Regions from separate parts of the Erwinia sp. 2186 genome, predicted to be linked through region 2. Evidence: predicted binding sites of a transcription regulator. Region 2 holds the regulator's gene; each other region holds the start of a gene.
What was found. Region 2 encodes CRP, which controls carbon source genes, mostly activating them, when cyclic AMP is high. Its sites were predicted from a motif close to ATGTGANNNNNNTCACAT; they were not measured.

Region 1: the regulator CRP is predicted to act here: its motif matches at 5,752-5,769, upstream of udp (uridine phosphorylase).
Region 3: the regulator CRP is predicted to act here: its motif matches at 8,331-8,348, upstream of ACXKZG_RS18315 (CdaR family transcriptional regulator).

The regions. Positions count from the first base shown of each region.
Region 1 is NZ_CM173824.1:4,646,055-4,656,806, reverse strand. It holds gene ACXKZG_RS21665 (carboxylate/amino acid/amine transporter) at 1-736, shown strand, start outside; gene ACXKZG_RS21660 (YehS family protein) at 787-1,269, opposite strand; gene metR (HTH-type transcriptional regulator MetR) at 1,368-2,309, opposite strand; gene metE (5-methyltetrahydropteroyltriglutamate--homocysteine S-methyltransferase) at 2,451-4,727, shown strand; gene ACXKZG_RS21645 (dienelactone hydrolase family protein) at 4,776-5,603, opposite strand; gene udp (uridine phosphorylase) at 5,892-6,653, shown strand; gene rmuC (DNA recombination protein RmuC) at 6,727-8,262, shown strand; gene ubiE (bifunctional demethylmenaquinone methyltransferase/2-methoxy-6-polyprenyl-1,4-benzoquinol methylase UbiE) at 8,339-9,094, shown strand; gene ubiJ (ubiquinone biosynthesis protein UbiJ) at 9,107-9,712, shown strand; gene ubiB (ubiquinone biosynthesis regulatory protein kinase UbiB) at 9,709-10,752, shown strand, end outside.
Region 2 is NZ_CM173824.1:418,249-429,000, reverse strand. It holds gene ACXKZG_RS01915 (creatininase family protein) at 1-552, opposite strand, end outside; gene ACXKZG_RS01910 (phosphoribulokinase) at 731-1,600, shown strand; gene ACXKZG_RS01905 (OsmC family protein) at 1,640-2,050, opposite strand; gene crp (cAMP-activated global transcriptional regulator CRP) at 2,358-2,990, shown strand; gene ACXKZG_RS01895 (YccS/YhfK family putative transporter) at 3,049-5,127, shown strand; gene argD (bifunctional acetylornithine/succinyldiaminopimelate transaminase) at 5,195-6,412, opposite strand; gene ACXKZG_RS01885 (aminodeoxychorismate synthase component II) at 6,494-7,072, opposite strand; gene ACXKZG_RS01880 (putative adenosine monophosphate-protein transferase Fic) at 7,106-7,666, opposite strand; gene ppiA (peptidylprolyl isomerase A) at 7,764-8,336, opposite strand; gene tsgA (MFS transporter TsgA) at 8,606-9,790, shown strand; gene ACXKZG_RS01865 (cytosine deaminase) at 9,852-10,752, opposite strand, start outside.
Region 3 is NZ_CM173824.1:3,898,381-3,909,132, reverse strand. It holds gene hemL (glutamate-1-semialdehyde 2,1-aminomutase) at 1-1,072, opposite strand, end outside; partial or broken gene clcA (H(+)/Cl(-) exchange transporter ClcA) at 1,294-2,688, shown strand; gene erpA (iron-sulfur cluster insertion protein ErpA) at 2,778-3,122, shown strand; gene ACXKZG_RS18340 (hypothetical protein) at 3,290-3,502, shown strand; gene btuF (vitamin B12 ABC transporter substrate-binding protein BtuF) at 3,553-4,350, opposite strand; gene mtnN (5'-methylthioadenosine/S-adenosylhomocysteine nucleosidase) at 4,343-5,041, opposite strand; gene dgt (dGTPase) at 5,162-6,667, shown strand; gene degP (serine endoprotease DegP) at 6,813-8,270, shown strand; gene ACXKZG_RS18315 (CdaR family transcriptional regulator) at 8,444-9,601, shown strand; gene ACXKZG_RS18310 (DUF3461 family protein) at 9,734-10,126, opposite strand; gene dapD (2,3,4,5-tetrahydropyridine-2,6-dicarboxylate N-succinyltransferase) at 10,452-10,752, opposite strand, start outside.

The DNA of each region.
Region 1 (10,752 bases), 690 kb from region 2:
GGTGGTGTTCCTGCCGTTTCTGCGCTGGCGTGGCTATCGGGCCTCGACCATCCTGATGTACATGGCGGTGGGCGCATTGCAGCTCGGCATCATGTATCTGATCAGTTTCCAGGCCTATCTCTACCTCAGCGTGCAGGAATTCCTGCTGTTTACGGTGATGACGCCGCTGTACGTGACGCTGGTTTATGATTTGCTGACCGGCCGTGGCGTGCGCTGGGGCTATGCCCTTAGCGCGATGCTGGCGGTGGGCGGCGCGGCTATCATCCGCTACGACAAAGTCAGCGATCATTTCTGGTTCGGCCTGATGCTGGTGCAGCTGGCTAACCTCATCTTTGCCATTGGCATGGTCGGGTATAAGCGCCTGCAGGAAATCCGGCCGGTACCGCAGCACACCGCGTTCTCCTGGTTCTATCTGGGCGCGGCGATGATTGCCGTTGTGGCGTGGTTTATGTGGGGAAATCCGCAAAAATTACCGACGACTTCGCTGCAGTGGGGCATTTTGATTTGGCTGGGTGTGGTGGCGTCTGGGCTGGGCTACTTTATGTGGAACTATGGTGCGACGCAGGTTGATGCCGGCACGCTGGGGATCATGAACAACATGCATGTGCCCGCCGGACTGCTGGTGAACCTGGCGATCTGGCAGCAGCAGCCACACTGGCCGAGCTTTATTATTGGTGCCGCGGTTATTTTCGCTTCATTGCTGGTGCACCGACACTGGATCGTGAAAGGCCGATAGCGTGGGGAACGTGCAGGGATAACGGGCAGACTGCTGCTGCCCGCTATGACTTACTTGGCTTTTGGCACAACCGCAGGACGGATTTTCATGGTCAGTCCTTTCAGGAAGTTACGCAGGATCTGATCGCCGCACTCGCGGTAGTTTTTGTGACCAGGCTTGCGGAAAATCGCCCCAATCTCAGACTGTCCCACCGCAAAATCCGCCATCTTCAGAATGTCGAGAATGTCGGTGGTTTTCAGATCGAACGCCACGCGCAGCTTCTTCATCATGATGTTATTGGTCATCTTGCGCTCGATGGACGGCTCTGGTGCATCTTCACTTTTGCCGCGGCGCTGGAAAATCAGGCCATTCAGGAAGTAGCCCATAATCACATCCGGGCATTCACGGAAACCGTCTTCATCGTCTTTCTTCAGGAAGCTGTTGATTTCGGCTTCGGTGACTTCTGTTTCTGCCAGCGCCAAAATTGCCACAACCTGCGCATCGCTCAGGTTAAGCATGAAGCGCACGCTGCGCAGAACGTCGTTATTAGTCATAAAAATCTCATCAGGGATCAAAGGCTGTTGTGCGCATTATAGTGACAAATGGCCGTTGATACAGGAAAACCCACCAGCGATTCAGGCTGGCAGGTAAATCAGGAGTGGGTCAGCGGAGAGGGCAGTGCGGCACCGGGCTGAGAAGCGTCTCTGACCAGCGGCAGATGATCGCAGGCATGCTGGCGGGCAGAACGGATAAAGGCTTCGGTCACCGGCTGACGCTGTTCACCATCGCGCACGGCGGCATACAGCCGACTCCACAGGCCATCACCCAGCGTTTTGGTCACCACCAGTCCCTGATGTTCGAAGCTTTCCACCACCCAATGCGGCAGTGCCGCAATCCCCATTCCGGCCGACACCATCTGGATCAGCAGTAGGGTGTTATCGACGCTTTTCAGCGCCGGGCTGACGCCAGCCGGTTGCAGGAAGTGTCGCCAGATATCCAGACGCTGACGCTGCACCGGATAAATCATCAGCACTTCATTCGCCAAATCTTCCGGCGAGATATGGTCCACTTTCGCCAGCGGATGATCCTGGGCCAGCACTAACCTCACTTCAAAATCAAACATCGGCGAATAGAACAGGCCACTGCGCGGCAGAATATCGGAGGTCAGCACGATATCCAGCTCGCCCTGCTGCAAGGCAGGCTGAGGGTCGAAGGTGACGCCCGATTTGAAATCCATCACCACCTGAGGCCAGCTCTGGCGGAAATTACTCAACGCCGGCGTCAGCCACTGGATACAGCTATGGCATTCAATGGCGATGCGCAGCGTGGTCTGGTGAGGCTCGTGGCAGGCCTGAAGCGCCTGCTGGATCTGCGGCAACACCTGTTCCGCCAGCTGCAGCAGGATTTCGCCCTGGGGCGTAAAGCGCAGCGGCTGGCTTTTACGCACGAATAACCGAAAGCCCAGACGCTGTTCCAGGTCGCTGAACTGATGAGATAACGCCGACTGCGTTTGGTGAAGCTGGGCCGCCGCGGCCGCCAGCGAACCGGTTGTCCGCAGCGCCTGCAGCGTCCGCAGGTGTTTGAGTTCGATCATGAGAGTCCTTCACATCGACAGTGAACAATTTGCGCTTGTGGTGACTACAGTACCTGCGGATTATAGATGTGTAAACATCTGGACGTCTAAAAGCCTGATTGCATCTGCAAGGACAGCGGGCAACAACTGAGGAAAGAACTGATGACCATTCTGAACCACACACTTGGATTCCCTCGCGTCGGTCTGCGTCGCGAACTGAAAAAAGCGCAGGAAAGCTACTGGGCGGGTAACAGCACTCAGGACGATTTACTGGCGGTAGGCCGCGAACTGCGTGCCCGCCACTGGCAGCAGCAGAAGCAGGCGGGCGTTGATCGGGTGCCGGTGGGTGACTTCGCCTGGTACGATCACGTTCTGACCACCAGCCTGATGTTGGGCAACGTGCCGGCCCGTCACCAAAACAAAGACGGCTCTGTCGATCTGGATACGTTGTTCCGTCTTGGCCGTGGCCGGGCACCCACGGGTGAGCCCGCTGCCGCTGCCGAAATGACCAAGTGGTTCAACACCAACTACCACTACATGGTGCCGGAATTCACCCAGGGCCAGCAGTTCAAACTTAGCTGGACACAAATTCTGGAAGAAGTCGATGAAGCGCTGGCTCTTGGCCACAACGTAAAACCGGTGCTGCTGGGCCCGGTAACCTATCTGTGGTTGGGTAAAGTAAAAGGCGAACAGTTTGACCGACTGAGCCTGCTGAAAGACATTCTGCCGGTCTACCAGCAGGTGCTGGGCGAGCTGGCTACCCGCGGAATTGAATGGGTACAGATTGATGAACCTGCGCTGGTGCTGGAACTGCCGCAGGAATGGCTGAACGCCTTCAAACCGGCTTATGATGCCTTGCAGGGCAACACCAAACTGCTGCTGACCACCTACTTTGACAGCGCCGGCACTAACATCAATACCCTCCGTACGCTGCCGGTGCAGGGGCTGCACGTTGACCTGGTGCAGGGTAAAGACGATATCGTTGCGCTAAATGCCAGGATCCCTGCCGACTGGTTGCTGTCCGTCGGCGTTATCAATGGCCGTAACGTCTGGCGAGCCGACTTAAGTAGCTGGTTTGAACGCCTGCAACCGCTGGTTTCCCAGCGCAAACAGCTGTGGATCGGTTCGTCCTGTTCGCTGCTGCACAGCCCTATCGACCTGAGTACCGAAACCCGCCTGGACGACGAAGTGAAAAGCTGGTTCGCCTTCGCCCTGCAAAAGTGTGCTGAGCTGTCACTGCTGAGCAACGCGCTGAACAACAATAACCCGCAGTCACTGGAGGCCTGGAGCGCACCGATCCGTGCCCGCCGTGATTCGGGTCGGGTGCATAACGCGGCGGTCAGCAAACGTCTTGCGGCGATCACCGCGAAAGACAGCCAGCGCGATCATGGCTATAGCGTACGTGCTGACGCGCAGCGCAAGCGCTTTAACCTGCCGGCCTGGCCGACCACCACCATCGGTTCGTTCCCACAAACTACTGAAATCCGTGGCCTGCGCCTGGACTTCAAACAGGGTCGCCTCGACAGTAATCACTACCGTACCGGCATTGCCGGACATATCAAACAGGCCATTGCTGAGCAGGAACGTCTGGGTCTGGATGTGCTGGTTCACGGCGAAGCCGAACGTAACGACATGGTTGAGTATTTTGGCGAGAACCTCGACGGTTTTGCCTTCACGCAAAATGGCTGGGTGCAGAGCTACGGTTCACGCTGCGTCAAACCGCCCGTTATTATCGGCGACGTCAGCCGCCCGGCGGCGATCACCGTTGAGTGGGCGAAATACGCCCAGTCCCTGACGGAGAAACCGGTGAAAGGCATGCTGACCGGGCCGGTTACCATCCTTTGCTGGTCATTCCCGCGTGAAGACGTGAGCCGTGAAACCATCGCTAAGCAGATTGCCCTGGCGCTACGCGATGAAGTGGAAGACCTGGAAAAAGCCGGTATCGGCATCATTCAGATCGATGAGCCTGCCCTGCGTGAAGGTCTGCCGCTGCGCCAGTCCGACTGGGCGGCCTATCTGGCATGGGCCGTTGATGCCTTCCGCCTGAACGCTGCCGTGGCGCGGGATGACACGCAGATCCATACCCATATGTGTTACTGCGAGTTCAACGACATCATGGGGTCGATTGCGGCACTGGATGCGGACGTGATCACCATCGAAACCTCACGGTCGGATATGGAACTGCTGGAGTCGTTTGAGGAGTTTGATTACCCGAATGAGATCGGCCCTGGCGTGTACGACATTCATTCGCCAAACGTGCCCGGCGTGGAATGGATGGAGGAACTGCTGCTGAAGGCGGCGAAGCGCATCCCGACTGAGCGTCTGTGGGTGAATCCGGATTGTGGTCTGAAAACCCGCGGCTGGACAGAAACGCGTCAGGCGTTAGCGAACATGGTGCAAGCCGCCCAGAATCTGCGCAAAACTAAAAAACCGGCCTGATTTCTGAGTGATTGAAGTGATGTGGGGCGCCTGGCGCCCCTTTTTTTATTACTTCACGCCATTCTGCCGGAACCAGGCGAGCATGCGCTGCCAGCCATCTTTGGCCGACTCTTCATGATAGCTTGGGCGGTAATCGGCATTAAAGGCATGGCCCGCATCCGGATAAACAATAATTTCCGATTTGGCGTTCGCTGCACGCAGCGCCTGGCGCATAGTCTCCACGCTCTCCTGCGGAATGCTGTCATCCTTGCCGCCATAAAGTCCTAACACCGGCGCAGTTAAATCCACCGCGATATCAACCGGCTGCTTCTGCTGCTTCAGCGTCTTCTCTCCGACCATTTTGCCATACCAGGCCACGGCGGCTTTCAGCTGTGGATTGTGTGCTGCATACAGCCAGGTAATGCGTCCGCCCCAGCAGAAGCCAGTGATGCCCATATTGCGCATATCGCCGCCGTGACGGGAGGCCCAGTTGGCAACGTGATCCAAATCGGCCAACACCTGATTATCCGGAACGGTGCTGACTAATTCTTTAAACAGCGTCGGGATATCGTCGTATTCAGCAGGATCGCCCTGGCGGAAGTAAAGCTCTGGCGCAACCGCCAGATAGCCTTCGGCAGCCAGGCGACGGCAGATATCGCGAATGTGTTCATGCACGCCAAAAATCTCCTGAACCACCAGAATCACCGGCAGTGGGCCGCTGACATGACGCGGTTTGGCGTGAAAAGCGGGCATGTTCTCGCCCTGAGTAGGAATGGATGTTTCACCTGACTGGATGGCGTCACTGTCAGTAATAATCGTGGTCGATGCGGTAGGCGATACCGCAGGAGTGAACCCATTATTGCTCATTTTTTGAGTCGTATTCTCGTCGGTTTTCATTGTCCTCTCCATGCATGCATTAGCGCAATCAGCTAACTATAGCCAGGATTACGTTTGGGTCAGGGGGTTGCTCTCTACCCATCATTAACACTGCCATTACCTGACCGTGAGGGCAAGTTGTGGCAATCCGAAAGGAAAGAGTGTTTAAATGTGATGTATGTCACTTCTTGTTGTTGATTCAATGTAACTTTCATTGGACGAAGTGATGCGATTCACATAATTTTCGGCAGCTTTGCATTATTGTGACCGCCAGATCCTTATCCCCCTTTCCCGTTACAGGAGTTTGAAATGGCACACTCAGACGTTTTTCATTTGGGTTTAACAAAAGCGGATTTGCAGGGCGCGACCTTGGCGATTGTGCCGGGCGATCCTGAGCGGGTGAAAAAAATTGCGGCATTGATGGAAAACCCGGTCCATCTGGCTTCACACCGTGAATTTACCAGCTGGCGTGCAGAGCTGGATGGCAAGGCGGTGATCGTCTGTTCCACCGGCATCGGCGGTCCTTCAACGTCTATTGCAGTGGAAGAACTGGCTCAACTGGGCGTGCGCACCTTCCTGCGCGTCGGTACCACTGGCGCTATTCAGCCAGAGATTAACGTCGGCGATGTGCTGGTCACCACCGGCTCAGTGCGTCTTGATGGCGCCAGCCTGCACTTCGCCCCGCTGGAGTTCCCGGCTGTCGCGGACTTTACCTGCACCACGGCGCTGGTCGACGCGGCGAAAGCGGCAGGCGCAACCACCCACATTGGCATCACCGCATCTTCCGATACGTTCTATCCTGGTCAGGAGCGTTACGACACCTTTTCAGGCCGCGTCGTCAGCCGTTTCCAGAACTCAATGAAGGAATGGCAGGATATGGGCGTGCTGAACTATGAAATGGAGTCGGCAACGCTGTTAACCATGTGTGCCAGTCAGGGACTGCGGGCCGGTATGGTGGCGGGTGTGATCGTCAACCGCACTCAGCAGGAAATTCCTGATGCGGAAACGATGAAAAGAACCGAGAGTGATGCGGTACGTATCGTAGTAGATGCGGCGCGCCGCCTAATCTGACGCTTTTTATCTGGACATTCATACAGTAGGCCTCTACCTTTTCCCGTAGATAAGTCCATGCGGGAGAATAAAGGTGGATGCAACAATCAGTTATGGCGTTTGTCTGGCGCTGGCCGGTGTGCTGGCAGGCTGGACAATCGCCTGGTTTCGCGGGCAGCAGGTCTCAGCCCGGCAGGAAACCGAACGGCAATTGCTGCTGCAGTCAGCGGAACAGCTGCGCGAAGAGCGTCAACGGCTGCAGCAGCAGGTCGAAACCTGTCAGCAGGCGCAACGGCAGAATGAGCTCGAGTTGCGCCAGCTACACGGGACGCTGTCTGCGGCCCAGGAAAAGCTTCACCACCTCGATCACTGGCGCAATGAAACTGAACAGCTGACGCGGGAATTACGCAACCAGCTGGAAATCAACAGTTCTCAGGAAGCCGAACTGCGCGAAGTCACCATCCGTCTTGAAGAAACCCGCATGGCTGCTGAAGAGAAACAGCGCCTGCTGGTCAACAGCGAGCAGCGGCTGAACGCGCAATTTGAAAACCTTGCAAACCGGATTTTCGAAAACAGTGGCCGCCGCGTTGATGAGCAAAACAAGCAAAGCCTTAACAGCCTGATTTCGCCACTGCGTGAACAGCTGGAAGGCTTCCGCCGCCAGGTGCAGGACGGATTTGGCCAGGAAGCCCGTGAACGTCATACCCTCTCGCATGAAATCCGCAACCTGCAGCAGCTGAACGCGCAAATGGCGCAGGAAGCGATCAACCTGACCAAAGCGCTGAAAGGCGACAATAAAACCCAGGGTAACTGGGGTGAAGTGGTCTTGAGCCGCGTGCTTGAAGCCTCCGGGCTGCGGGAAGGCCATGAGTATGAAACCCAGGTCACCATTCAGTTAGAACAGAACGGAAGGATGCAGCCGGATGTGATCGTGCGTCTGCCGCAGGGCAAAGATGTGGTTATCGATGCCAAAATGACGCTGGTGGCCTACGAACGTTACTTCAACGGTGACGATGAGGCGCAGCGCGAAGCGGCAATCAGCGAGCATATTGCCGCCATTCGTGGGCATTTACGTCAGCTGAGCCGAAAAGATTACCAACAATTGCCCGGTTTACGCTCCCTGGATTATGTGTTGATGTTTATCCCGGTTGAACCGGCCTTTTTACTGGCGATCGATCGTCAGCCGGAGTTGATTAACGAAGCGCTCAACCTGAACATCATGTTAGTCAGTCCAACCACCCTGCTGGTGGCGTTGCGGACGATTAACAATCTTTGGCGCTATGAGCATCAGAGCCGCCATGCCCAACGCATCGCCGATCGTGCCGCGAAGCTCTACGATAAAATGCGCCTGTTTGTCGATGACATGTCCTCAATGGGCCAAAGTCTGGACAAAGCGCAGGACAGTTACCGTCAGGCAATGAAAAAACTGTCGGAAGGGCGGGGCAATATGATCGCCCAGACCGAAAGCTTCCGTCAGCTGGGTATCGAGGTGAAACGGCCGATTAATCCGCGGCTTGTTGAACAGGCCATGCCGGAATCGGCCGAAAATATCGCTGAGCTGGAGGACGATGAAGCCCAGCCAGATGGCGATTCCGGGCAGGATAACGGCGCATTAAGAGTCAATGAATAAGCCGCCAGGCTGCGTGCCTGACCTGCTGGACTCTGGTACACTTGGCAGATAATTGATTGCAGAGCAGGCAAAACAAATGGCAGATGAATCAAAGGACACCACTCATTTCGGCTTCCGTACCGTAGCGAAAAGCGACAAGGAAGAAATGGTGGCAGATGTTTTCCATTCCGTTGCGGCCAAATATGACCTGATGAACGATTTAATGTCGTTCGGCATCCACCGCGTCTGGAAGCGTTTTACTATCGATTGCAGCGGCGTCCGCCGTGGGCAGCGCGTGCTGGATCTGGCGGGCGGCACCGGCGATTTGACCGCGAAGTTCTCGCGCCTGGTGGGCGAGACGGGCGAAGTGGTGCTGGCTGATATCAACAGCTCGATGCTGAAAGTGGGCCGTGAGAAATTACGCAACAACGGCATCATTGGCAACGTGAACTACGTGCAGGCCAATGCTGAAGCACTGCCTTTCCCGGACAACTATTTCGACTGCATTACCATCGCCTTTGGCTTGCGTAACGTCACCGAGAAAGAGAAAGCGCTGGCGTCCATGTTCCGCGTACTGAAGCCGGGCGGCCGTTTACTGGTGCTGGAGTTCTCCAAGCCGGTGCTGGAACCGCTAAGCAAGGCCTATGACGCATACTCTTTCCATATCCTGCCGCGCATCGGCGAGTTGGTGGCGAAGGATTCCGGGAGCTATCGCTATCTGGCCGAATCCATCCGTATGCATCCGGATCAGGACACACTCAAGCAGATGATGGAAGACGTGGGCTTTGAAAACACCACGTATCACAATCTCACCGGTGGCATCGTTGCACTGCACCGTGGGTTCAAGTTCTAAACAGGAAAGCGAATGACTTTAACGCCGCTGTTAACCGCGGGCCTGGAAACGGCACTTAACCAGATCCTCTATCGCGATCGCGGCCTGAAAGCAGCACGTCAGCGCCTGAATGGCAAAAGCCTGGCCATCGTGCTGGCTGAACTGAAACAGCCGCTGATCTTTATCTTCAGCGAGCATCAGGTTGATGTGCTGGGCGAGTGGAATGACACGCCCGATTGCACGGTAAAAACGCAGATTGCCACCTTGCGCAAGCTGCGCGATCGCCAGCAGCTGACCAGCGTGATCCGCAGTGGCGAGCTGGAAGTCGACGGCGATCTGCAGGTTGTGCAGCACTTTTCTGCGCTTATCGATCTCGCCGAGCTGGACCCCGCTGAATACCTTGCGCCCTGGACCGGGGACGTGGTGGCGCAGGGTATCAGCCAGTTTGCCCGTCGCGGTTTCCAGCTGTTACGTGGTGATGCTGAACGCAAGCAGGCCTATCTCGGTCAGGCGCTGACCGAAGAGTGGCGGCTGGCACCCGGCGGATTAGAAGCAGCCTGGTTTGCTGAAGAAGTTGATGCGCTATCGCGCGATCTTTCCGCGCTTGAAAGCCGCCTTGCAACGCTGGAGGGCAAATGACGCCAGGAGAATTGCGCCGACTCTATTTGATTATCCGGGTATTCCTCACCTACGGCCTGGATGAACTGATCCCCAAAACCCGTCTGGCATTGCCGATCCGCATGTGGCGTAAGTGCCTGTTCTGGCTGCCCAACAAGCACAAAAACCTGCCGCTTGGCGACCGTATTCGCCTGGCGCTGGAGCAACTGGGTCCGGTATGGATCAAGTTTGGTCAGATGATGTCGACACGACGCGACCTGTTCCCGCCGCAGATTGCCGATCAGCTGGCGATGCTGCAGGACCGGGTAGCCCCATTTGACGGCGTGCTGGCTAAGCAGCAGATCGAACTGTCTCTTGGTTGCCCGGTTGAATCCCGCTTTGATGATTTCATGATCAAACCTCTGGCATCAGCGTCGATTGCCCAGGTGCATACGGCAACGCTGAAAGAAAACGGCCAGAAAGTGGTGATCAAAGTGATTCGCCCGGACATCCTGCCGGTGATCAGAGCCGATATGAAGCTGATCAACCGCATGGCGCGCTGGGTTCCACGCCTGTTACCCGACGGCCGCCGCTTGCGTCCGCAGGAAGTGGTCGCAGACTACGAAAAAACGCTGATTGATGAGCTGAACCTGTTGCGCGAAGGGGCTAACGCCATCCAACTTCGCCGTAACTTCGATAAAAGCAAAATGCTGTACGTTCCGGAAATCTTCTCCGACTACGGCAGCGAAACCATGCTGGTGATGGAGCGGATCTACGGTATTCCGATTTCCGACGTGGTGACGCTGGAGAAGCATGGCGTGAACATGAAGTTGCTGGCTGAGCGCGGCGTGCAGGTGTTCTTTACCCAAGTGTTCCGCGACAGCTTCTTCCATGCGGATATGCATCCGGGCAATATTTTTGTCAGCTACGACCATCCAGAAGATCCGCAATATATCGCCATCGACTGCGGGATTGTCGGCTCGCTGAATAAAGAAGATAAGCGCTATCTCGCCGAAAACTTCATCGCCTTCTTCAATCGTGATTACCGCAAGGTGGCCGAGCTTCACGTCGACTCTGGTTGG
Region 2 (10,752 bases):
CACCAAATCCGGGTGCAGATGCAGCATCACGCTGGTTTCGGATTCCCCGCCGTGAATGCCGTGCTGTAACTCCTCCGCGCTAAACAGGTCGGAAGAATCAATGGTGCGGAACCAGCTGGCGCCGACCGCAAACAGGTCGAGTTCGATGCGCAGCTGGCGACAGACGATTTCCATCAGCTGCGGTTGCCCACCATGGGAATTCCAGAAAATCAGTTTACGGATCCCGGCACGCCAGGCGCTTTTCGCCACCTCAAACCAGACTTTACCCAACACCTCATAAGGAAGGGTTAAGGTGCCGGGAAAATTGAGGTGCTCATCGGATTTCCCCACCGGCAGCGCCGGGAGGATCAGTACCGGCAAATCCGCCGGCATTAACTCGACCGCGCGCGCAATAATGCCCGCGTTGATGGCGGCATCCACCCGGACCGGCAGGTGCGGACCATGCTGCTCGACGGCGCCAATCGGCAGCACCGCGATCACTTTATCCATGTCCAGCTCACTGAATTCTCGGGTGGAAAGATCCCACCACCAGCGTGACGACGGCATATTCATCTGGCACCTTCTCCTGCATCATTTTTGTCAGTCTGCGGATATTCGTGGCCGAATTGAAGCAGCAAAAATGCGGCGCAGCGTTGCTTTTTTGGCATCAGAGAGTGGCAAAGATGACACCCGTGCGCGAAACATGGTACCAATGCGTGATCGATGTGACTTTACTCAGGGAGGTATGCGCATGTCAGCCAAACATCCGGTTATTGCCGTCACCGGCTCCAGCGGGGCGGGAACCACCACCACCAGCCTGGCCTTCAGAAAAATTTTCCAGCAGCTGAATCTGCATGCCGCCGAAGTCGAAGGCGACAGCTTTCACCGTTATACCCGTCCTGAAATGGATATGGCGATCCGTAAAGCGCGCGATATGGGCCGCCATATCAGCTATTTCGGCCCGGAAGCCAATGACTTCGCCCTGCTCGAACAGACCTTCGCGGAATATGGCCGGTCAGGCAGCGGCAAATCCCGCAAATATCTGCACACCTATGATGAAGCGGTCCCCTGGAATCAGGTTCCGGGAACCTTTACGCCGTGGCAACCCCTGCCGGAACCGACCGACGTGCTGTTTTATGAAGGGCTGCATGGCGGCGTGGTGACGCCGCAGAACAATGTCTCGCAGCAGGTTGATTTGCTGGTTGGCGTGGTACCGATCGTGAACCTGGAGTGGATCCAGAAACTGGTGCGCGATACCAGCGAACGCGGCCACTCACGCGAAGCGGTGATGGATTCGGTGGTGCGATCCATGGAGGATTACATCAACTTTATTACGCCGCAGTTCTCCCGCACGCACATTAACTTCCAGCGTGTGCCGACGGTGGATACCTCTAACCCGTTCGCGGCGCGCGGTATCCCGTCGCTGGATGAAAGCTTTGTGGTGATCCATTTCCAGGCGCTGGAAGATATCGACTTCCCGTATTTGCTGTCGATGCTGCAGGGATCCTTTATCTCGCACATTAATACGCTGGTGGTGCCGGGCGGCAAGATGGGGCTGGCGATGGAGCTGATTATGGGGCCGCTGGTGAAGCGTCTGATCCAGGGTAAGAAAATAGAGTAAGCCCCGCGGGCACGGGGCTTAGGGCTTTGATGGGATGACTTACGCCGGTAACTCAATCACTTCATAGCTGTGGGTGATTTCCACGCCCTTGCCCAGCATCAGTGCCACCGAGCAATATTTCTCCGCGGAGAGATCGACGGCACGCGACACCGCTTTATCGCCTAAGGCCACGCCGGTGACGATAAAGTGCAGATTGATGTGGGTGAACAGGCGCGGGGCCTCTTCACGGCGTTCGGAGCTGAGCTTCACTTCGCAATCCTTTACGTCGTGGCGGCCCTTCTGCAGAATGGAAACCACGTCGATTGCGCTGCATCCGCCCGCGGCCATCAACACCATCTCCATCGGGCTCGGGGCTTTATCGCCCGCATTTCCGTCCATCAGAACCTGATGCCCGGATGAGGATTCTCCCAAAAACGTTAACCCTTCAACCCACTTGACTCGAGCCTGCATAACAATTTCCTCTAATTCATTCAGTTATCGCCAGATTACGCTTTAGGCAGAAAAACGGCAATGCGGCAATTTTCGCACTATGCTGAAGCGAGACAACACAAGACACTCGTTGAAAGCTGTGCTACAAACAAAGCTGTAATATTTTCGTCAGTACTCTACAGGCACGACGAAACGAATCGCATAACGAGCCAGGCTTTTAACAGAGGCCCGAATAAATTTCCTGATGGGAAACGCTTGACTATTTCAACGCCTGGCAGGGAACTCTGCCCCTGTATTTAGGCACGATTACAACAGAGGATAACAGCGAATGGTTCTCGGCAAACCGCAAACAGACCCGACACTTGAATGGTTCCTGTCTCATTGCCATATTCATAAGTATCCATCCAAGAGCACGCTGATTCATCAGGGTGAAAAGGCAGAAACCCTCTACTATATCGTCAAAGGTTCAGTAGCGGTGCTTATCAAGGATGAAGAAGGCAAAGAGATGATCCTGTCTTACCTCAATCAGGGCGACTTTATTGGCGAGCTTGGCCTGTTTGAAGAAGGTCAGGAGCGTAGCGCGTGGGTACGCGCGAAGACAGCCTGTGAAGTGGCTGAAATCTCTTACAAAAAATTCCGTCAGCTGATCCAGGTTAACCCTGACATTCTGATGCGCCTGTCTGCACAGATGGCGAATCGCTTGCAGGTCACTTCTGAGAAAGTGGGCAATTTAGCTTTCCTCGATGTGACGGGTCGCATCGCGCAGACCTTGCTGAACCTGGCAAAACAACCGGACGCCATGACGCACCCGGATGGGATGCAGATCAAGATCACCCGCCAGGAAATTGGGCAAATCGTTGGCTGTTCTCGTGAAACAGTGGGACGCATTTTGAAGATGCTGGAAGATCAGAACCTGATCTCGGCACACGGTAAAACTATCGTTGTCTACGGCACTCGCTAATCGGCTCTGATCCACGGCGCAACACCTGGTGTTGCGCCTTTTTATTTGGTGTGGAGTGATGTGGCGTCGACTGATTTATCACCCGGAGATCAACTACGCATTGCGCCAGACGCTGGTGCTCTGTTTACCGGTAGCGATGGGATGGCTACTGGGCGACTTGCAAAAAGGGTTGCTGTTTTCCTTAGTCCCTGCCTGTTGCAACCTCGCTGGCCTTGATACTCCTCATAAGCGCTTTTTCAAACGCCTGATCGTTGGCGGAAGCCTGTTCGCCTTCAGCAGTTTCCTGATCCAGTATCTTGCCGGTCACCACGTTCCCCTGCCCGTGATCCTGTTTTCGATGGCGATGCTGCTGGGCGTCACCGGTGAAATCAGCCCGCTGCATGGCCGCCTGCTGCCCGGCTCGCTGATAGCCGCAATCTTCACCCTTAGCCTGGCAGGACGCATGCCGGTGTGGGAACCGCCGATGCTCTACGTGCTCGGCACCATCTGGTACGGCGTGTTCAACTGGGTCTGGTTCTGGCTGTGGAAAGAGCAGCCGCTGCGGGAAACCTTAAGCCTGCTCTATCGCGAGCTGGCGGGTTACTGCGAAGCGAAATACACCCTGCTGACCAAACTCACCGATCCGGAGAAAGCCCTGCCTCCGCTGCTGGCGCGCCAGCAAAAAGCGGTCGACCTGATCACCACCTGCTATCAGCAGATGCATATGCTGTCAGCCACCAACAACAATCACCACAAGCGGCTGACCCGCGCGTTTCAAATCGCGCTGGATTTGCAGGAGCACATCTCCGTCAGCCTGCATCAGCCGGAAGAAGTACAAAAGCTGGTGGAGCAAAGCCATGCCGAAGCGGTGATCCGCTGGAACGCGCAGACCATCGCTGCCAGGCTGCGTGAACTGGCCGACGATATCCTCTACCACAAGCTGCCCGAGCGCTTCACCATGGATAAGCAGCTTCAGGCGCTGGAGAAGATCTCACGGCAGAATCCGGATAACCCGGTGGGCACCTTCTGCTATTACCACTTCAGCCGCATTGGTCGGGTGCTGCGTACCCAGCGTCCCCTTTATCAGCGCGATTTGATGGCTGACCGGCAGCGCCGACTGCCGCTGCTGCCGGCCATCAGAAGCTATTTGTCGCTGAAATCGGCCGCCTTGCGCACCGCCGCCCGCTTCGCGGTGATGCTCACCTTTGCCAGTTCGCTGGCGCTGTTCTTTAATCTGCCCAAACCCTACTGGATCCTGATGACGGTCATGTTTGTCAGCCAGAACGGTTACAGCGCAACCCGCGTCCGCATCCAGCACCGTGCGCTGGGCACGCTGGCCGGGCTGGTGATTGCCGCGGTGACCTTGCGCCTGCAGGCACCCGAATCCATCGTGCTGCTGGTGATGTTAGCCATCACCCTTATCAGCTACCTGTTTATCCGTAAATTCTACGGCTTTGCGATGATTGGCTTTACGGTCACCGCCGTGTATTCGTTGCAGCTGCTCTCGCTTAACGGCGCAGACTTCCTGCTGCCGCGTTTACTGGATACGCTGATGGGTTGCCTGATTGCCTTCGGCGGTACCATCTGGTTGTGGCCGCAATGGCAAAGCGGGTTGCTGCGGCAGAATGCGCATGACGCGCTGGAAACCTATCAGGATGCGCTGCGGTTATTGCTGGGGAATGAACAGGACCCGGTAAAGCTGGCCTATCAGCGTATCCGCGTTAATCAGGCGCACAACGCCCTGTTCAACTCGCTCAATCAGTCGATGCAGGAGCCAGGCTTTGATCCCAGCTATCTGGCGGATATGAAACTGTGGGTGACGCACAGCCAGTTTATCGTCGAGCATATCAATGCCATGACCACGCTGGCGCGGGAACACACCATGCTGACCTCGTCGCTGGCGGAGCGTTATCTGCAGGCCTGTGAGGTTGCGTTGCAGCGTTGCCAACAGCGGCTGGAGTATGACGGGCCGAGCTCAGAAGCGAACGTGCTGGATACGCAGATGGAGTTGAATCAGGGGCCGGTGACCATCCTGGAAAGGCATGTGAAGCGGATCCTGGGGCACCTCAGCGTGATGCACACCATCTCGTCACTGGCGTGGAGCGCGCGGCCGCATCATGGGCGCTGGTTGTCCCGACGGTTAAGGAAGTCGACGTAAGCAGAATGGTGCGGAGAACGGCAGGCGCGGATCGGGAGCTGAGCCACTCAGCTCCCGTTTTTGTCGGTTAAGACAGGACTTTTTCGACGGCTTTGGCGAAGCGCGCCATGCCTTCTTCAATGTCGGTCGGCTCAATCACCAGCGAGGGCGCAAAGCGGATCACATCGGTACCGGCATTCAGGATCATCACCCCTTCAGCGGCGGCGGCATTCAGAATATCGCGCGCTTTGCCCGCATGTTGTGGCTTCAGCGCCGCACCAATCAGCAACCCTTTACCGCGAATGTCGCTGAAGAGATCCAGCTTCGCGTCCAGCGCTTTCAGCGCGGTGACAAACTGCTCACGACGCGTTTCCACCCCGCTCAACACCGCTTCGGTATTGATGATATCCAGCGCGGCTTCGGCAATGGCACAGGCCAGCGGATTTCCGCCGTAGGTGGTGCCGTGCACGCCTGGCGACATGGTGGAGGCAATTTCGTTGGTGGTCAGCATCGCACTGACCGGGAAACCGCCGCCCAGCGCTTTCGCGGTGCTGAGGATATCGGGCGTCACGCCGTAATGCTCATAGGCGAACAGCTTGCCGCTGCGACCCATACCGCTCTGCACCTCATCCAGTACCAGCAACGCCTGATGTTCGTCACAGAGTTTGCGCAGCCCCTGCATAAATTCAACGGTCGCGGGCATCACGCCGCCTTCACCCTGAATCGGCTCAACCACGATGGCGCAGGTGTGATCGTCAATGACCGCTTTGACCGCATCCAGGTCATTGAACGGCACATGCACGATATCGGCAGGTTTCGGGCCAAAGCCGTCAGAATATTTCGGCTGGCCACCGACAGAAACGGTAAACAGCGTGCGGCCATGGAAGCCGTTGTGGAAAGCGATGATTTTGCTTTTGTACGGCGAATGGCGTTTAGAGGCGTAATAGCGGGCCAGCTTGAAGGCGGCTTCATTGGCTTCAGCACCGGAGTTTGCGAAGAACACGCGCTCGGCGAAGGTGGCGGCGATCAGCTTGCTGGCAAGGCGCAGTGCGGGTTCGTTAGTGAACACATTGCTGGTGTGCCAGAGGGTTTCACCCTGCGTTTTTAACGCTTCCACCAGCACCGGATGGCAATGTCCCAGCGCGGTGACCGCAATCCCACCGGAAAAATCGATGTACTCTTTGCCCTGCTGATCCCAGACACGGCTCCCTTTGCCTTTCACTGGCACAAACTGCGCTGGTGCATAAACAGGCAATATCACTTCATCAAATGTCGCCCGCGTTACCGCTAATTTATCCGCTGCCATTGACTACCTCATCATTTGTAACGTTGCAGGAAAGTGAAATTATAATCATAAAATATGCATAATAAATCACTCAAAGGCAATTTATTTACGCGCGAGAAAATTCGCCAGCAGCTGATGCCCTTGCTCGCTAAGGATACTTTCCGGATGGAACTGCACGCCCTGCAGCGGCAAATGGCGATGGCGGAAGCCCATAATCTCGTCCGGTTGCCCGTCTGCGAGGGTCCAGGCGGTGATTTCAAAATCATCGGGCAGCGAGCCGTTTTCCACAATCAACGAATGGTAGCGGGTGACGGTGAGCGGATGATTCAGCCCGGCAAACACGCCGCCATCGTTGTGTTCAATGGCGGAGACTTTCCCGTGCATCACTTCGCGCGCCCGCACCACGCGCGCGCCAAACGCCTGGGCAATCGCCTGATGCCCCAGGCAGACGCCCAGAATCGGCAGCTTTCCGGCGAAGGCGCGGATAGCCGACAGAGAAATCCCCGCGTCGTCAGGCGTGCAGGGCCCCGGAGAAATCACCAAATGTTCGGGCTGTAGCGCCGCGATCTGCTCAAGGGTGATCCGATCATTCCTGTGGACTTCAACCTCGGCGCCCAGCTCGCAAAAGTACTGGTAAAGGTTCCAGGTAAATGAGTCGTAGTTGTCGATAAGCAGTAGCATGGTGGCTCCGGGCGGGATCAGGACGGCGCTATTCTACGCACTTTCCGGCCGTTCGCTTACCACTTTGCCAAACGCGGCGGTCAGGAAGCTGAGATCCCCGTCCAGACTCGCCTGGTTCGCGGCCTGCCAGCTTTCCGCATCCATATTCTTCCACTGAATATCAAACCCGGCCTGAATGATCACCTGCTCAAACAGCAGTCGCTGAGCGCGCCCATTGCCGTGCAGGAACGGATGCAGCACCGTGAGTTCGCAGTAATACCACGCCAGACGTTCGGTCAGCGTTTCCAGCGGCAAATCGGCCAGGCCATTCTCATCTTCAAGCGACTGCATCAGCGCATTGCCTTCTTTCTCGATATATTCGAAATGGCAGCACGGCGTATCGCCCAACTGGATATCAACGCGGCGCAGTTCGCCCGCATCCTCAAGGACATCCTGAAATAACGCATGGTGAAGCGCCCGCAAATGGGGAAGTCCGGGATGAGCAGGGCCGGGATCGAAGGCGGTGCCGTCTAACTGAAAACTGGCGAGGAAATTGGCCTCCAGTCGTTGCTGCCAAAGGCTGTGTTTTTGTTTCTCGGTGACTTTTTTGGACATGCTGCCTCCATGACGAAGTGATTGCTGCTTAATGCGGCCGGGCGGCCGCGTGCAAGATGCCTGCACTCAGTATAAGCAGCAATCACCCATCGGGAGATTAAGGCAGTACTTTTGCGGAGAGGATCACCACCGGTTTCACCGGAACATTCTGGTAAGGACCGACGTTCTGCGACTGAACCTGGGAGATTTTATCCGCCACGTCCTGGCCTTTCACAATCTTACCGAACACCGCATAGCCAAAATCACGCTGGCCATGGTCGAGGAAAGCGTTGTCCGCGACGTTGAGGAAGAACTGGCTGGTGGCACTGTCCTTGTCCGCGGTACGGGCCATTGAAATGGTGCCGCGCTTGTTCAGCAGGCCATTGTCGGCTTCGTTTTTAATCGGCGCGTTGGTCGGCTTCTGCTGCATATCCGCAGTAAAGCCGCCGCCCTGCACCATAAAGCCGGGGATCACGCGGTGGAAAGTGGTGTTGTTATAAAAACCACTGTTGACGTAATCAACGAAGTTCTTGGTGGAGATCGGTGCTTTCTGATTGTTGAGTTCCAGCTCAATGTTGCCAGCGGAGGTGGTCAACATCACATGCGTGTCTCCCTTGGCTGCCAGAGCAGATACGGAGATCGAGGACAGCGCGAGAACGGTCGCAACCGCTGTCAAAGTACGTTTTAACATGAAAGATTCCTTACAAAGGGCTACAGGCAAGAAAACTGATTGTAAAGAGGCGCTTACCCGTGCGCCAGCGTTTTACCTATATTTACGTCGAAACCTGTCCGGGCAATCGCTTGCGAGAGCCGACAAAGCGTGAGCTTGCTCACGTTATTCATGAATATGAAAACAAATGTTTCATTAATTATTTAAGCTGATCACGATTATCGTTACACTTCCGACGCTTACCGTGGGCGTCCTGCTCCACACTCCCTTTGACTCACAGGTTTCCAATTATGACTAATCGCGATCGCATCGGGCTTACCTGGATCAGCTTCTTCTCTTATGCGCTTACCGGCGCAGTGGTTATTGTGACCGGGATGGTGCTGGAAAATATTGCTGACTATTTCCAGTTACCTGTTGCCCAGATGAGTAATACCTTTACCTTCCTGAACGCCGGTATCCTCGCTGCGGTGTTTCTGAATGCCTGGCTGATGGAAATTATTCCGCTGAAGCGCCAGCTGATCTTTGGTTTTGTGCTGATGGTGTTGGCGGTGCTGGGGCTGATGAACAGCCACAGTCTGAGCGTCTTCTCTCTGTGCATGTTTGTGTTGGGTGTGGTCAGCGGCATTACCATGTCGATCGGCACCTTCCTGATCACCCATCTGTACGAAGGCCGTCAGCGCGGTTCGCGCCTGCTTTTTACCGACTCCTTCTTCAGCATGGCCGGAACGATTTTCCCGATTATTGCCGCCGCCATCCTCGCACGATCGCTGCCGTGGTACTGGGTGTATGCCTGTATCGGCGTGATCTACGTAGCGATCTTTGTGCTGGCGCTGTGCTTTGAGTTCCCGGTGCTCGGCAAGAAAGCCCCAAACCAGCCGCAGGGTGAGAAAGAGAAATGGGGTGTTGGCGTGCTGCTGCTCGCCGTTGCTGCCCTCTGTTATATCCTGGGCCAGCTTGGCTTTATTGGCTGGGTACCGCTGTACGCCACCAAAACCATGGGCATGGATATCAGTCAGGCTGGCGGTCTGGTCGGTAACTTCTGGACCTCGTACATGATCGGCATGTGGGCATTCAGCGCCATCCTGCGTTTCTTCGATCCGCAGCGCATTGTCACCGTGCTGGCCCTGCTGGCGACCGCACTGATGTACTGGTTTGTCACCTCGACCGACGCGTCGATGCTGAAGTGGATCATGATCAGCCTGGGCTTCTGCTCCAGCGCGATTTACACCACCATCATCACCCTCGGCTCGCTGCAGACCAAAGTCTCCTCGCCGAAGCTGGTCAACTTTATCCTGACCTGCGGCACCGTCGGCACCATGCTGACCTTCGTGGTGACCGGGCCGATTGTTGAGAAAGGCGGCGCACATGCGGCGCTGTTAACAGCAAACGGTCTGTATGCCGTGGTGTTCGTGATGTGTCTGCTGCTGGGCTTCGTCAGCAAGCATAAGCTGCCTGGCCATATGTCCGCGCACTAAGCACCACACAGATCAACGAAAGGCCGGGAAACCGGCCTTTTTTATTGCCTGCGGGAAAGGCTCAGCGCCTGAAATCCACCGGCTCGCTTTCCTGCAGATGAATGGTGGTTTCGGCAGGCCGGGTCTCTGCAATCACCCTTCCCTGACGAATCGAGTAGCGCACCGGCACCTGACGACGCACGGCATCAAAACCATTCTCCGCCGGCAAAATAATCAGGTTGGCGCTGTTACCTGCCTCGAGTCCGTAATCCGTCAGGTTCATGGTTTTGGCGCTGTGATGGGTGATCAGATTAATGCCGGCATCAATCTGGCCGTAACCCATCAGCTGGCAGACGTGCAGCCCCATATGCAGCACCTGCAGCATATTTGCCGTGCCTAACGGATACCAGGGATCGAACACATCATCGTGGCCAAAGCAGACGTTGATCTCCGCGTCGAGCATCTCTTTCACCCGCGTAATGCCCCGGCGTTTAGGGTAAGTATCAAACCGCCCCTGCAGGTGAATATTGACCAGCGGATTGGCGACAAAGTTGATGCCGGAGAGCTTCAGCAGGCGGAACAGCCGCGAGGTATAGGCGCCGTTATAGGAGTGCATTGCCGTGGTGTGGCTGGCGGTGACGCGTTCGCCCATTTTCTCGCACAGCGCCAGCGCGGCGACCGTCTCGACGAAACGGGATTGCTCATCATCGATTTCATCGCAATGCACATCGATCATCCGCTGGTACTTCTGCGCCAGCGCGAAGGTTTTATGCAGCGACTCCACGCCATATTCACGGGTGAATTCGAAATGCGGGATCGCGCCAACCACATCCGCTCCGAGCTTCAGCGCCTCTTCCAATAACGCTTCGCCATTTGGATAAGAGAGAATGCCTTCCTGGGGGAACGCCACCAGCTGAATATCGACCCACGGCGCCATCTCGGCCTTCACTTCCAGCATCGCCTTCAGCGCGGTCAGCGTGGGG
Region 3 (10,752 bases), 1.4 Mb from region 2:
ACAGACCGAACATGCCGCCAACGTGGTTCATCACCAGCGGGATCCCGGTCTCTTTCGCTGCCGCCAGCAGGCCGTCCGCCAGTTGCGTGGTCAGCGCGGTCAGCTTGTCGTGGCTGCCAGGCTTGGCAATTTCGCTCAGGCAGGCAAAACCCGCCGCCATGGCAATCGGGTTGCCGGACAGCGTTCCCGCCTGATACACCGGGCCAGTCGGCGCCAGCGCTTCCATCACGTCACGGCGGCCACCAAAGGCGCCTACCGGCATGCCGCCACCGATAATTTTTCCGAGGCAGGTCAGATCGGGCTTCACGCCGTAATGCGCCTGAGCGCCAGCCAGCGCCACACGGAAGCCGGTCATCACTTCATCAATAATAAACAGCGCACCAAATTCGTCGCACAGCGCACGCAGGCCTGGCAGGAAGTCAGCATGCGGTGGAATGCAGTTCATGTTGCCGGCAACCGGCTCAACGATGATACAGGCGATTTCGTGCGGGTATTGCTCAAAGGCCGCGCGCACCGAATCCAGATCGTTGTAGGTACAGGTCAGCGTATGCTTGGCGAAATCCGCAGGCACGCCCGGAGAATTCGGCTGGCCCAGGGTTAACGCACCTGAACCGGCTTTTACCAGCAGGCAGTCAGCATGGCCGTGATAGCAGCCTTCGAACTTGATGATCTTGTCACGGTGAGTGAAGCCACGCGCCAGACGGATCGCGCTCATGGTCGCTTCAGTCCCTGAGTTCACCATACGCACCATGTCCATGGTGGGCACCAGGTCGGTGACCAGCTTCGCCATCTTCACTTCCATCTCGGTCGGCGCACCGAAGCTCAGGCCGCGTTGGGCCGCTTCAATCACCGCATCACGGATGGCAGGATGGTTATGACCCAGCACCATCGGGCCCCAGGAGCCGACGTAATCGACGTACTCTTTGCCATCGGCATCATATAAGTAAGCGCCGTCAGCGCGTTCAATAAAGAGCGGTACGCCGCCAACGCCGCTAAACGCGCGCACCGGGGAATTCACGCCACCGGGAATTAGTTGCTGCGCCTGAGCATACAGATTTTCAGACTTACTCATGGTTCCGCTCCTGAGGATGCATTAAGAAAAACCCGACCATTCTAAGGGAACATGGGGGGCGGATAAAAGGCAAGTCGCGCTTTTGACACGATTAGAGAGGAATTTTCCCCGGGACATCGCCACGCAGCGGAGTAAGATATTGGCCTGCCTTTACTGAACAATGAACAGGATATGAACGAGACGACGTCATCTACTGAGCAGTTGAACACCGTACCGGCGCGGCGCGGCGCGGCGACTTTTTACGCCTGCTGCTGCGCAAGGATAAAACACCCGCTGCGGTGTTGATTGTGGCGGGTATTGTTGGCACCCTGGCGGGCCTGGTCGGGGTGGCGTTCGAAAAGGCCGTCAACGCGGTGGTCAGCCAACGCCTGTCGATGCTGGCCACGGTGGAGAAGCACTGGGTGCTGGTGTTCCCGTTAGCGTTCATTCTCTCTGCGCTGCTGGCGATGGTGGGTTACTACCTGGTCAGGCGCTTTGCGCCGGAAGCCTCAGGTTCTGGCATCCCGGAAATTGAAGGCGCGCTGGAAGAGTTACGTCCGGTTCGCTGGTGGCGCGTGATCCCGGTGAAGTTTGTCGGCGGCATGGGCGCGCTGGGTGCGGGCATGGTGCTGGGGCGGGAAGGGCCGACCGTTCAGCTGGGCGGGAATATCGGCCGCATGGTGCTGGATATTTTCCGCATGAAAAGCACCGAAGCCCGCCACTCGTTACTGGCCACGGGCGCGGCTGCCGGACTGTCCGCCGCGTTCAACGCGCCACTGGCCGGCATCCTGTTTATTATCGAAGAGATGCGGCTGCAGTTTCGCTACAGCGTTATCTCGATCAAGGCCGTTTTTATTGGCGTCATCATGTCGAGCATTGTTTTCCGCATCTTCAACGGTGAAGGCGCGGTAATTGAAGTCGGCAAACTGGCGAATGCACCGGTGAATACGCTCTGGCTCTATCTGCTGCTGGGAATGCTGTTCGGTGTGGTCGGCGTGCTGTTTAACACGCTGATTTTCCGCACCCAGGATATGTTTCAGCGCCTGCATGGCGGCAACATGCGCAAAGTCCTGATTATCGGCGGCGTGCTGGGCGGTATCTGTGGCGTGTTGGGCGTGATTGAGCCAGAAGCGGCGGGCGGGGGCTTTAACCTGATCCCGATTGCCGCAGCCGGAAATTATACCGTCGGCATGCTGCTGTTTATCTTTATCACCCGCGTAGTCACCACGCTGCTTTGTTTCGGCTCCGGCGCGCCGGGCGGTATTTTTGCCCCGATGCTGGCGCTGGGCACGCTGCTCGGCACGGCGTATGGCATGGCCAGCGCCTCTCTGTTTCCGGCCTATCATCTGCAGGCCGGTACGTTTGCCATTGCCGGAATGGGGGCGCTTTTCGCCGCTTCGGTGAGGGCGCCGTTGACCGGGATCGTGCTGGTTTTGGAAATGACCGACAATTATCAGCTTATTCTGCCGATGATTATTACCTGTTTAGGGGCAACCTTACTGGCACAGTTTCTTGGCGGCAAACCGCTCTATTCCTCACTTCTGGCGCGCACACTGGCAAAACAGCAGCAGAAAGATGATGACAAAGTGGCAGCACAGAGTGCCACGCAGGCGGCAGTGAAAACGGCGGATACTTGATTGCTATACTTGTGTATAAGATAATGATGCGATAGATGGTCGATTTATGACCTGGCAGGCAACCGCCTGAATGCATACTGGAGTATTAAATGAGTGACGATATAGCTCTGCCCCTGCAGTTTACTGAAGCAGCGGCCAGTAAAGTCAAAAATCTGATTTCAGACGAAGAGAACCCGGATCTGAAACTGCGTGTGTATATCACCGGTGGTGGCTGCAGCGGTTTCCAGTACGGCTTTACCTTCGATGATAAGATCAACGATGGCGATATGACCATTGAGAAAGCGGGCGTGTCGCTGGTTGTAGACCCGATGAGCCTGCAGTATCTGGTTGGCGGCGCAGTCGATTATACCGAAGGCCTTGAAGGCTCCCGGTTTATTGTGACCAACCCGAACGCGAAAACCACCTGCGGCTGTGGTTCTTCGTTCAGCATCTGATGATGTTGCCCCGGCGGCTTAAGCCGGGGTTCCTACCATTCTACCGTAATCAACTTCGACGCTTCCCGATCCCGACTCTTTGCAGAGAGTACCGTTTCAGTCACTTTTGGCTGGGCCGATAGCTGCTGGCCGCAGTTTACTGAGGGTGAGTTTGCTGGTGTCGTGCTTTGCCCGTCAATGTGACATTGCGAGTAAATGGTCAGTTTGACCCCAATGCTGCCCGTTATGGACGCAGCACAGGCATGACCAGCCATCATAAGGCCAAGGGCCAGATAAACGGCTTTCATTGTATGTTCTTTCCTGGTGAAGAAAAATCAGGGCTTTCGCCTAAAAATTGGGCAGCGAGAATAAAATATTTCGCCGCCTCGTTATTTGATTAACGACAAATTTTGTTGAAACTTTAACCGGCTTTGATGCGGTTTTTAAGGTTTCAGGGTTTTTGCTCTGGATGCAGTTGGCTGCACAATTGTTGAGCTGCCAGCATAATACGGGGTCCGGGGCGACTGAACCAGTCATCATTAACAATAATCACCGGTACCGTTAATTGCGGACGCCAGAAGTTTTCGACTTCTGCGGGCGTTGCCTCTCCTCCCGTCACAATGACGTCGGGTTTACGCATCAGTACCTGCTCGCGGCTCACCTGCGGCCAGGCCACCCGACTGTCAGCAAAGATATTCTCCCCACCACACAGCTGCAAAATCTCATTCTGTACCGTTCTGCCCGAGGCGGTGAACAGAGGATGCTGACCAAACTGTAAAAACACCTTCTTCTTTGGCAGGCCGGCATAGCGACGGCTCAGGGTTTGCTGCTGATGAAGCAGACTATCCGCGGCCGCATTGGCCTTCGCCGGATCGGGGCTCCAGTTCTTAAGCTGCCGCAGGTTGGCTATTACTTCAGAAACGCGGGTGGCGTCAATCCACACGACTTTGACGCCAAAGGCGCTGAGTTGATCCACCTGACGGCTGGGGTTGCCGCTGCGCCAGGCCAGCACCACATCAGGCTTGAGGGCCAGAATGCGTTCGGTATTAATGCCCTGCCAGTTTGCCACTTGCTCAATGTGCGTCGCGGCAGGCGGATAATCGGACCAGGCGCTGACGCCAACTGGGGTAATCCCGGCAGCGAACGCCAGTTCTGTCAGGTTGGGGGCCAGGGTGACCACCCGGGGCGATGCCGCTGCTGTGGCAAAACAGGCCAGCAGCAGCAGACAGGCGAAGAAACGCTTAGCCACGTGACAAATTGGTCAGCAGGGTTTCTACCATCAGAGAGGATTGTTTTGCCGCGACCACCAGGAATTCATCAAAGCTCAGGTGCGATTCTTGATCGGCCACGTCGGAAATGGCACGAACCACTACAAACGGCACGTCGAACTGATGGCAGACATGGGCAATCGCCGTGGCTTCCATTTCGACACCGATAGCATCTGGGAAGGTAGAGCGAATGCGCGCCAGCGGTTCAGCACCATTAATGAACGCATCACCACTGACCACCAGACCACGAACCGCGTGCAGGCCGAGTTGTTTAATACAGGCTTCAGCCGCTTCGATCAGTTTTGCATCCGCAGTGAAGGCCGCCGGGCAACCCGCCATCTGACCTGGCGCATAGCCAAAAGCAGTCACATCCGCATCGTGATAACGCACTTCATCCGACACCACGATGTCGCCCACTTTCAGTGAAGGCGCCAGCCCACCCGCAGAGCCGGTGTTGATAATAAAATCGGGTTTGCAGAGTTGCAGCAGCAAGGTCGTTCCGAGCGCGGCAGAGACTTTACCGATGCCCGATTTCAGCAGCGCAACCTCAACGCCATTGAGCGTCCCGGTATAAATTTCGCAGCCTGCCAGCGTCAGCGTTTGACGGTTTTCAATCTTGTCGCGCAGCAGAGTCACTTCCTGCTCCATTGCACCAATAATGCCTGCTTTCATAGGGATACTCGCTAATGTTGTGGAATTAATCTGTGGTTTCGGCGCATAGTCTATCATGGCAGGATGAAAGGCATCACGCGTACCAGGCTTGAATCTGGTGCCGGACAACGGGAAGCAGGCATGACCGAAATCGACTTCAGAAAAAAGATCAATTATCAGCGCCGTTATCGCCCGATGCAGGGGATGAAAGACGAGCATGAGATTCTGCGTATTTTTGAGAGCGACCGCGGGCGCATTATCAATTCGGCGGCTATCCGCCGCTTGCAGCAGAAGACCCAGGTTTTCCCACTTGAACGCAATGCCGCCGTTCGCTCAAGGTTGACTCACTCCCTTGAAGTGCAACAGGTTGGACGCTATATCGCCAAAGAGATCCTGACCCGTCTGAAGGAGTCAGGGCAGTTGGAAAATTACGGCCTGGATCAGCTAACCGGCCCGTTTGAAAGCATCGTTGAAATGGCCTGCCTGATGCACGATATCGGCAATCCGCCTTTCGGCCATTTTGGTGAATCGGCGATCAATGACTGGTTCCGTCAGCGGATGGATAACGATTTTCTCCCGCCAGACGATCGCGCAGACCGTTGTGAGCCGGAAGTCCTGCGCTATCAAACCGATGGCTTTAACGATCTTCGTGCAAAGATTCGTCAAGATTTATCCCAGTTTGAGGGGAATGCGCAGGCGATCCGCATGGTGCATTCGCTGTTAAGAATGAACCTGACCTGGGCACAGGTGGGCTGTATTTTGAAATATACCCGTCCGGCGTGGCACAGAGGAAAAATTCCGCCAGGCCACGATTATCTGATGAAAAAACCGGGATATTATCTGGCGGAAGCAGAATACGTCGCCAGATTACGCAAAGAACTGGATCTTCAACCGCACTGTCGCTTTCCATTGACCTATATCATGGAAGCCGCGGACGATATCTCTTATTGCGTGGCCGATCTTGAGGATGCGGTAGAAAAAAACATTTTCAGCGTTGAGCAACTTTACGAGCACTTATATGCATTATGGCCGAGCCATAAGCCGAATGATTTATTCAATTTAGTGGTAACCAACGCGCTGGATAAATCCAGAAGTTCCCAAACCAGCCGCAGCAGTGAAGATCAGTTCTTTATGTATTTGCGGGTGAATACGGTTTCCCGCCTGGTGCCACATGCGGCCAGCCGCTTTATTGATAATTTGCCGGAAGTCTTTGACGGGAAATTCAATGGCGCACTGCTGGAAGATGGGAATGCCCAGAGTCAGTTACTGGAAATTTTCAAAAAAGTTGCCTTTCGTCATGTGTTTAACCATCCTGACGTTGAACAGCTCGAGCTGCAAGGCTATCGTGTGATCAAAGGGCTGTTGGATATTTATCACCCTTTACTGATGCTGAGTCAGGACGAATTTGCCGAACTGATCGAAAAAGATTACTTAAAAGGCTATCCGATTGAGACACGCCTTTTCCATAAATTGTCGACGCGCTTTCGTCTGGCATATAGTGAGGCCGTGGGTCGTCTGGATAATCGCGCGGGCGATATCGCTATCTGGGAATATTATTACCGGGCGAGAATGCTGCAGGATTACGTCAGTGGAATGACGGATTTATATGCATGGGATGAGTATCGCCGCCTGATGGCGGTGGAATAACGTTTACGCCCGGTTGAATTGTAAAGCCAGAGAATAAATATTTACCTTTGGCTGAAACTTTTTCATGAACTTAGCGTTAAAACGTGAATCTCATCATCACGACCACAGCAATGGTTGCATAATTGGACACTAGAGAAACAGACGCATGAAAAAAACACTTTTAGCAAGCGCGTTGGCTCTGAGCCTGGGAATGGCGATGACCCCGCTGGTTGCTTCCGCAGCCGAAACCGCTTCTTCCTCCAGCCAGCAGCTGCCAAGCCTGGCTCCGATGCTCGAAAAAGTGATGCCCTCCGTTGTGAGCATCAATGTTGAAGGCAGTACCACGGTGAAAACGCCGCGTATGCCACAACAGTTCCAGCAGTTCTTCGGTGATAACTCGCCATTCTGTCAGGACGGCTCGCCATTCCAGAGCTCTCCGATGTGTCAGGGCGGCGGTGCGCAGGGCCAGGGACAAGACCAGGGCCAGGATCAGGGCGGAGCCGGAACCCAGCAGGAGAAATTCCGTGCGCTGGGCTCGGGAGTGGTGATTGATGCCGCGAAAGGCTATGTCGTGACCAATAATCATGTGGTCAACAATGCTACCAAAATCCAGGTTCAGCTGAGCGACGGCCGCAAATATGATGCGAAAGTCATCGGCAAAGATCCAAGTTCAGATATTGCGTTAATCCAGCTAAAAGATGCCAAAAACCTGACGGCCATTAAGATTGCTGATTCTGACGATCTGCGTGTGGGCGACTACACCGTGGCGATCGGTAACCCGTATGGACTGGGTGAAACGGTCACCTCCGGGATCGTTTCTGCATTAGGACGCAGCGGCCTGAACGTTGAAAACTACGAAAACTTTATTCAGACCGATGCCGCAATCAACCGGGGTAACTCCGGCGGCGCGCTGGTCAACCTTAACGGTGAACTGATCGGTATCAATACCGCGATCCTCGCACCGGACGGCGGCAACATCGGCATTGGCTTCGCTATCCCAAGTACCATGGTGAAAAACCTGACCGCGCAGATGGTTGAATATGGCCAGGTGAAACGCGGCGAGCTGGGCATCATGGGTACCGAGCTGAACTCCGAGCTGGCGAAGGCGATGAATGTCGATGCCCAGCGTGGGGCGTTTGTCAGCCAGGTTCTGCCGAACTCTTCCGCTTCTAAAGCGGGCGTGAAGGCGGGTGACGTGGTGACGTCGATCAACGGTAAGCAGATCTCCAGCTTCTCCGCACTGCGTGCGCAGATTGGATCGCTGCCGGTGGGCACCAAAATGTCGCTGGGCTTGATCCGTGACGGTAAGCCGGTGACGGTGAACGTTGAGCTTCAGCAAAGTACTCAGACCAAAGTGGAATCGGCAACGATCTACACCGGCATTGAAGGCGCCGATCTGAGCAACTTTGACGAGAAGGGCACCAAAGGCGTTAAGGTCGATAACGTGAAGGCCGGCTCTGCCGCTGCACGCATTGGTCTGAAGAAGGACGATGTGATCCTCGGCGTTAACCAACAGGCGATTGCGAATCTTGGCGAACTGCGCAAGATCCTCGATACCAAACCTTCAGTACTGGCGCTGAATATTCAGCGTGGTGACAGCACAATCTACCTGCTGATGCAGTAAACCCTCAGGTGTCGGCGACCATCGCCGGCACCGCTTTATGCCCGCGTTAACCCCTTCTCTTTGTGATGCTCCCCGCAATTTTCACAGACCAAACGCCGCTTAGTGCAGATGCACAATGTACCGTCGGTATTGCACAGGTATGCTGACTGAATAACGCTTTTCAGGAGCAGTGAATGGCTACCTATCATCTCGATGCCCGCCTGGCACAGGACATTGTCGCCCGCACCATGCAAATTATTGACAGCAATGTCAATGTGATGGATGCGCGTGGCCGGATCATCGGCAGCGGTGACCGCGAACGTATTGGTGAAATGCACGAAGGCGCGCTGCTGGCGTTATCGCAGGCGCGCGTGGTGGATATCGACGAAGGCGTGGCGAAACATCTGCACGGCGTTCGGCCCGGCATCAATCTGCCGATGCGCATCGACGGCGATATTGTTGGCGTCATCGGTCTCACCGGCGCGCCAGAAACCTTAAGGCATTATGGCGAGCTGGTCTGCATGACCGCGGAAATGATGCTGGAACAGGCCCGCCTGCTGCATATGCTGGCGCAGGACAGCCGTCTGCGAGAAGAGCTGGTGCTGAACCTGATCCGCAGCGACACGCTGTCGCCCGCGCTGGTGGAATGGGCGCAGCGTCTTCGCATCGACCTTAACCAACCCCGGGTTGTGGCGGTCGTTGAAGTGGACAGTGGCCAGCTGGGCGTAGACAGCGCAATGTCGGAACTGCAGCAGCTGCAAACGCTGCTGACCACGCCCGAAAGGGACAATCTGATTGCCATAGTTTCCCTGACCGAAATGGTAGTGCTCAAACCGGCGTTTAACGCCCATGGCCGCTATGACGCCGACGATCACCGCAAGCGGGTGGAGCTGCTACAGTCACGCATGACCGAAAGTGGCCATCTGCGGATGCGTATCGCCTTAGGGAATTTCTTCACCGGGCCGGGCAGTATCGCCCGTTCGTACCGTACCGCGCATACCACCATGGTGGTGGGCAAGCAGCGGATGCCCGAGCAACGCAGCTATTTCTATCAGGACCTGGTGTTACCGGTACTGCTCGACAGCCTGCGTGGAGGCTGGCAGGCCAATGAGCTATCTTTGCCGCTGGCGAAACTCAAGTCGATGGACAACAACGGATTGCTGCGAAGAACGCTGATTTCCTGGTTCAGCAATAACGTCCAGCCGTCGGCGACGGCTAAAGCGTTGTATATCCACCGTAATACGCTGGAATACCGTCTGAACCGCATCTCTGAGCTGACCGGGCTTAACCTGAGTAATTTTGACGACCGCTTGCTGTTGTATGTTGCGCTGCAGCTTGATGAACAGCCTTGAGTGAGGGAAGGGCAGGGAAGGATTCAGCGAAAGACGTTGCGACGTGACGCGTAGGGATACTGCGGAAGGGAGTATTTCAGGCATAAAAAAAGGCGGAGTGATCTCCGCCTTTCTGTTGCAGATTGCCGGGAATTAACGGCCGCTGCGGGTCAGCTTTTCCAGATCGGATTCGATCTCGCTGATTTTGTTGGAAACCACGTGCTCCAGATGGCGCAGGTCTTCCAGAATTTTACGTTTCAGATCCACTTCAACCTGGTCGCGCTGGCAAATCTGGTCCAGCTCATCAATCACATAACGCAGGTTCGGGCTGATTTCCTGAATTTCTTTATAACCCTGGCTGGCGTTATCGGCCACCACGGTTTTGCGCTGACGTGGGTATTTAAACTTCACGCTCTTGGCAAAGAACTCGCCTTTATCCTTACGGAAATAGATTTTCAGGATGTCGTTACTGGCTTCCTGACGCAGGCTGTAACGGTCGATGTCGTCAGGAGAAGAGATGCCCAGACCTTTCAGATTGTCATACATAATGTCGTGTTCCTTTGCGGGAGATTGTCGATTCGGCTGCGCGTTACAAATCCTGCGTTAACCCTGCATGCCTGTGCTTGCGTACTGCATGTACGCTGCGGTGGCAGTGCCTGGTCGCGATGTCTTTGCTGAGCTCGCTCATCCCGTACTCAAGGTGAAAACTGTGAAATCTGGAGGCGATGGGGGAGCGTCTGTGCGCTTAACGGCGCGGATTATCGCTCAGTTGTTGCGCAATAGCATCAGTTATTTCGATGCGCGAAACAGGTAGTTGCTGGGGGAAGTGTAAAGAAAAGATTACGGGCCACTGAAGGTGGCCCGGATGACGTTAGTCGATAGTGCGCAGCAGCTCGTTGATGCCGACTTTCGCGCGGGTTTTCGCGTCCACTTTCTTCACGATAACCGCACAGTACAGGCTGTAGCTGCCGTCTTTCGAAGGCAGGTTACCTGAAACCACAACAGAACCTGCTGGCACGCGGCCATAGGTCACTTCGCCGGTTTCGCGATCGTAGATTTTGGTGCTCTGGCCGAGGTACACGCCCATGGAGATCACCGCGCCTTCTTCAACGATCACGCCTTCAACCACTTCTGAGCGTGCGCCGATAAAGCAGTTATCTTCGATGATGGTT